Regions from separate parts of the Peribacillus sp. JNUCC41 genome, predicted to be linked through region 2. Evidence: riboswitches for the same ligand, from Rfam matches in the RefSeq annotation. Region 2 holds a riboswitch; the other holds the start of a gene.
The links. A riboswitch is a leader RNA that binds a small molecule or an ion and turns the genes downstream of it on or off. The one in region 2 is predicted to bind FMN.
Positions count from the first base shown of each region.

Region 1: linked by a shared signal. The riboswitch ahead of ribE (riboflavin synthase) and the one ahead of JNUCC41_RS25240 (ECF transporter S component) in region 2 are both predicted to bind FMN.

Region 1 is NZ_CP062163.1:2,429,134-2,432,305, reverse strand. Features, by position in the region: partial or broken gene ribB (3,4-dihydroxy-2-butanone-4-phosphate synthase) at 1-601, opposite strand, end outside; gene ribE (riboflavin synthase) at 620-1,258, opposite strand; FMN riboswitch at 1,405-1,535, opposite strand; gene JNUCC41_RS11895 (TspO/MBR family protein) at 1,738-2,463, shown strand; gene megL (methionine gamma-lyase) at 2,477-3,172, opposite strand, start outside.
Region 2 is NZ_CP062163.1:5,235,876-5,239,047, reverse strand. Features, by position in the region: gene serA (phosphoglycerate dehydrogenase) at 1-1,019, opposite strand, end outside; FMN riboswitch at 1,330-1,466, shown strand; gene JNUCC41_RS25240 (ECF transporter S component) at 1,631-2,212, shown strand; gene JNUCC41_RS25235 (ferredoxin) at 2,335-2,583, opposite strand; gene JNUCC41_RS25230 (YpbB family protein) at 2,874-3,172, shown strand, end outside.

The sequences.
Region 1 (3,172 bases), 2.7 Mb from region 2:
CATTTTGTTCAAGATACCGAATCAAATCGGCTATCGTAATGAATTTCAGGTTAAATTTATCAGCGATGACTTCTAAATCGGATACGCGGGCCATTGACCCATCTTCATTCATGATTTCACAAATGACACCAGCTGGAGCGGCACCGCATAACTTTGCCAAGTCCACCGATGCCTCCGTATGTCCTGCCCTACTTAATACGCCGCCTTCTTTAGCGACTATCGGAAAAGTGTGACCAGGCCTTTGGAAATCTTCAGCGACAGAATCTTCATTTAGAAGTTCAAGGATGGTCAAGGACCGTTCAAAAGCACTGATTCCTGTAGAGGTGCTTTTATGATCGACACTTACCGTAAAAGCAGTGCCATGATGGTCGGTATTTTCACCTACCATAGGATGCAGTTTCAATTTCGCTGCCAGTTCTTCAGTGATGGTGGTACAAATCAAACCACGTCCATGGGTCGCCATGAAATTAATCGCTTCCGGTGTCGCCTTTTCGGCCAACACTACAAAATCCCCTTCATTTTCACGGTCTTCATCATCGGATACGATTACTACCTTGCCAGCCTTCAAATCTTCTATTGCCTCTTCTATTGTATGGAACATCATTACACCGCCCTTTTATTAGAATCCATGCTCTGCCAAAAACTCTAAATTCAGTCCTGGTTTCGGATTGCCATTTTTCATTTGATGTATTATATATTTCCCTATCATGTCGTTTTCGATGTTAACGATATCGCCAGCCGCTTTTTGTCCCAATATGGTGTCCTGATGAGTCAATGGAATCAGTGATACAGTCAAAAGGTTCCTTTCGATCCCAAATATCGTCAAGCTTGTTCCATCAATGGCCACGGAACCTTTTGGAATGCAGAAGGTACTAAGCCCTTCATCCAATTGGATTACATAATATACGGCATTTTCTTTCCGTTCTTTTTTTATGATCGTTCCGGTTCCGTCGATATGACCTGAAACAAAATGACCGCCAAACCTCCCCTGTGCACTCATTGCTCGTTCGAGATTAACAGGTGATCCCAATTTCAATGTCCGGATCGTGGAAGCTTTGACCGTTTCCGGCATCACGTCGACCGTAAACAAACTTTTCGTGAAGGATGTTACCGTTAAGCAGACCCCGTTGACTGAAATGCTATCCCCCAGTTGCACATCTTCAAGGATTTTTTCAGAACGAATCGATAACTCCATACTGCTTTTTCCTTTTTTTAAGGAATGCACGGTACCGATATCCTCAATGATTCCCGTAAACATGTTTTTCCCCCTTTTATAAAATATAAAAAACCCCATAGGATGACCTAAGGAGTTAGCAGGAGAAATGAGTGAAAAAAATTGTATACCTAAAAAGCCTAATATTTTCATTTTCGAAAAATTAGGCATACGTATACACTTGGGTTCCACACGTCCTTCTCCCATCCAGACTGTACTGTCGGCTTTGGAATCTCACCAAATCCTGCCTTTATCAGGCTCGCGGGCTTAGAATTTCTTCATCACCGCCGGTTGGGATTTTCACCCGACCCCGAAGGACTAAAATAATATGAATCTTTGAATATTTTATCACCATAAAGTGAAGAAGTAAAATTTCTAACCTTAAATGGTTCCATTGTTACAGGAACTTCCTCTTTTTATGGAAAAATGTCTCCAAGTACCCCCGATGTGCTCCGAAAAGGTTAACCAGGCTGAATATGTGGAATAAGGTTAGAAGGATCACCATTCATACAAGGAGGAAGCCGATGATTATTTCCATCATTAACTTGATTTTCTATCTATTTGTCGTCACGATGAATTTTTTAGCCAATTTCCTGCCATTGAACGGCCAAACATCAGGAGAGATTTCCGATAAACTGGATGTCCTTTTCACTCCTGCCGGTTATGTATTTTCCATATGGGGCTTGATCTATTTCCTGCTCGCCATCTGGGTATTCAGGCAGTTTTTAAATCAAAAGAGCCCTGCATATAAGGCATCCTATCCTTGGTTTGCTTTAAGCTGTGTCTTGAATGGCGCTTGGCTTTTGGCTTGGCACTATGAACGCTTTTTGTTATCCGTATTCATTATCATTGCTCTATTGGCTACTTTAATGGTCATATATACAAAAATGAAAAAAGTGGATCATGATACTTTTGACCTATTTCCGTTTTCCGTATATACAGGCTGGGTAAGTGTTGCAACCATAGCTGACATTTCTTATTACCTCACCTATATCAAATGGGACGGTTTTGGAGCTTCCCGTATAACCTGGACGATCGTCCTGCTGATTGCAGCAACAGCCTTGGCCTTTGTCTTTGCAGGTAAAAACCGGGATTGGTGCTATCCTCTCGTATTCGTTTGGGCATTCATAGGCATCGGGATACGAAATAGCGACGCCTATCCGATAATCACAGACATTTCTTATATCCTGGCTGCCATCACTTTTATCGTATCCATCACCATCTTCATTCAAAATAGGAAGAACAAATAAGGTATATGTTACCCTAAAATGCTTGCTGAAGATCTTGCCAGATATCCTCCCAAGCCTCAAGGCCAACTGAGAGACGGACCAGCTGGTCACTGATGCCCATTTGTTCCCGTGAATCTTCAGGAACGGCAGAGTGCGTCATGGTAGCGGGATGCTGGATCAATGTTTCAGCATCACCTAGACTTACGGCAATTTTGATAAGTTTCAATTTATTGAGGAATTCCTGTGCATCCTGTTTTGTGCCATGCAGTTCGAAAGAGATAAGGCCGCCGCCATGTTTCATTTGTTTTTGCATTATATAATGATCCGGTGAAGCTACATCACCTGGATAATATACCTTTTTCACCTTTGGATGTTTCTTAAGTTCTTGAAAGATTGCCATTGCATTGGCCGAATGACGGTCCATCCTGACAGGCAAGGTCTTCAGCCCCCGTAATAGTAACCAGGCATCGAATGGTGAAATGATTCCACCGATATCCTTCTGTGTAGTCCCGGCTACTTGATTCATGAATTCCTTCTTACCGACGACAAGGCCTGCAACGACATCACCATGCCCGCAAAGATATTTCGTAGCGCTATGAAGGACGATATCACAGCCATATTCAAGCGGTCTCTGTAGGTAGGGAGTCGCAAACGTATTATCGACTACGACCGTCACATTATATTCCTTCGCAACTCTCACCACCATCTGTAAGTCAATCATTTTCATCGT
Region 2 (3,172 bases):
ATGCACTGAGAAGCAATGGATCCCATTTGCCGAACAAGTTGATAGAAAGGCTGTACCTTTTCAAACACTTCTTTAGATATGGCTGGAAGGTTGATTGAACTTGAGACTGGGTTTCCTTCAAAATAGGTCAATACTTCCTGGGCAACCTGTACCGCAACATTTAATTGGGCTTCTTTCGTGGAAGCACCAAGGTGCGGTGTAGCAATGACGCTATCCAGTTCAAGCAGTTTATGGCCAAGTGGAGGTTCTTCGACGAAAACGTCCAGTGCCGCCCCTGCAACATGTCCTTCGACTAACATTTCATATAAATCATCTTCGTCCAGAATTCCACCACGGGCGCAGTTTAGTACATAAACCCCCTTTTTACAGGTAAGCAGTTTTTCTTTATTGATTAATCCTCTAGTATCATTCGTTAGTGGTGTATGAACTGTAATGATGTCTGCTTTAGGAAGCAATTCATCTAACGGCAGGGCCGTTACGGACATTTTCTTTGCACGATCGACTGTCAGGTACGGATCATAGACAATGACATCCATGCCAAACACTTTAGCACGTTTTGCAATTTCCCCTCCGATACGTCCAAAGCCAACTATACCTAATGTTTTACCGCGAAGTTCAGTTCCCGTATATGAAGAACGTTTCCACTCCCCATTCTTCAGTGAAGCATAAGCTTGCGGAATGTGGCGCATTAATGAAGCCATCATCGCAAATGTATGTTCAGCTGTTGAAATGGTATTGCCGTCAGGTGCATTAACCACGACAATCCCGCGTTTTGTCGCTGCCGGGATGTCTATGTTATCAACACCGACACCAGCGCGTGCTATAATTTTTAATTGCGGCATACGGTTCATTAAATCTTCCGAAACCTTCGTTGCACTTCTCACAAGAATTGCATCGATCCGATCTAGTTCGTTTGTAGCTTCCTCTACGGTTTTCTGAATGAGATGAATATTGGATGCCTCTGATAGCGGTCCAAGTCCTTCTGGTTTAATGGCGTCTGCTACTAAAATCCGATACACGTCTAAACACCTTCCTAGGGAAAAGAATTATCTTAAATTTCAGTTAATTTTACAATTGAAATGCTGATTATGTCAATTTGGCTTATCTGGATGTAAGCGCTTAATAACAGGATTTTTCATCTGATTTTTTGATTAATATCGTGATATAAATGGCTTCGTCTTCTTTTGCATAATATAAAAAAATTTCGCTTATTTGTTTTAAAGCATTCATTGCTTTCGATCGATATTCATCCTAAATGCATTAATCGAGAGAAAATGCTATCAAAAAAAAGGAATTTCAGATATAATGGGAAGTATAAAAATTTAATAGGTCTATCTTCGGGGCGGGGCGTAATTCCCCACCGGCGGTGATGAAGGAATTTCTTCTTCTAAGCCCGCGAGCCTTACAAGGCAGGATTTGGTGTGATTCCAAAGCCGACAGTATAGTCTGGATGGGAGAAGATGGAGGTTCCTGAGTGCGTTTCAACAGTTATTTGCTGAACGTTTGTTTGATGTAGCCTTTAATTTATCCCTTTAATTCTATTGGAATTAAAGGTTTTTTATTGAGCATCAGCATATTTTGGAACCCAAACCTCTTTTTCAGGTAGATCGGAAAAGAAGGAGAGAGAACTATGAATAAGAACAAAGTGAAAAAAACGGTCACACTTGCGATGATGGGAAGCATTTCTTATTTATTGATGCTTTTAAATTTCCCGTTTCCAGGATTCCCGCCTTTTCTCAATGTCGATTTTAGCGACATACCAGCACTGATGGCGGCATTGATTTTCGGTCCGATGGCTGGAATTCTAGTCGAGTTCATTAAAAACCTTTTGGATTTAGTCATGACTGGGACCATGACTGCTGTACCTGTGGGGCATATCGCTAACTTCATAGCCGGAATACTGTTTGTCTTGCCAACTTATTATGTATTTAAGAAAATCAATTCAAAAAAAGGGATGACGTTCGCTTTACTTGCGGGGACAGTTTCCATGGCAGTATTCATGAGTGTTTTAAACTATTTTGTCTTTTTACCGGCATATACCTTCTTTATGGGATGGGATGCAATGTCGGCGCCAGAGTCAAGAAAGTTCGTTACGACGGCAATCTTGCCTTTCAACGTGATTAAAGGCGTGCTCATCACATCTGTATTCATGTTGCTGTTCATTAAATTACAGACATGGATCAATAAACAAACATTATATAAAAATGCTTAACGGCATTGACGATAGAAATGAAAAAACAACCGGATATCCATATTCGGTTGTTTTTTTATGTTTGTTTTTTTTTGTATGAGACAAAAGAAAAAGCCATTCTCGATAGAAAATGGCTTGTACCGTTATTCGAATTTTAGTGCGTCTCCGTCAAATGCTTCGTCAGCAACTTTAATGGAATCCGTTGGGCATCCTTCAAATGCATCCATCATGTCGTCTATAAGTACATCTGGAATTTCAACGATTCCCTCGTTATCGTCAAGGGTAACAAATGCAATCCCTTCGTCATCATAATCATATATATCTGGTGCGGCTGCTCCGCAAGCTCCACAAGCTATGCATGTTTCTTTATCCACAATAGTAAATTTAGCCATGAATATAACCCCTCCTAAGTTGATTAACAACTGATAATCTTTTTATTTCAGATTATTATCTCTTTCTTATTGTAAGACCGAATGCCAAACTTTTCAATAGAAATTGTATTGATAATAACTATCATGTAGCTGAATGTCAACGAAAAGCATCGAAATTATTAACTTGGTTCTTTCCATGGTTCGTCATTTAGTCACATATTTTTCCTTGTATTCATCAATAATAACGGCGATTTTTGCAGTTTTTTGTTACAATGGGGTTATTGGTTAAATGAAACAAGGATGTGAGTCCCATGAATAATTATCTACAGGCCATCATTCTATATGCGATAAAAAAATTTCAAGGCGAACGTTCCATTTATGCTATATACCATATGCTTCAGGGTAAGAAATCGTCACAAACAATCCAGGATGCCCATTTATTCGGCTTAACGGATATTTTTGGGACAATACCCCGATTTACCCGTCAGCAATTAAATCAAAACATTGAACATTTACTTAAGCATGAGATGATTGATTTAACGGATAAATCAGATGCGTATGAAATTAGTATGCAAGGTGAGGGAATGTTAGGCGATTACTTTAAAAAATA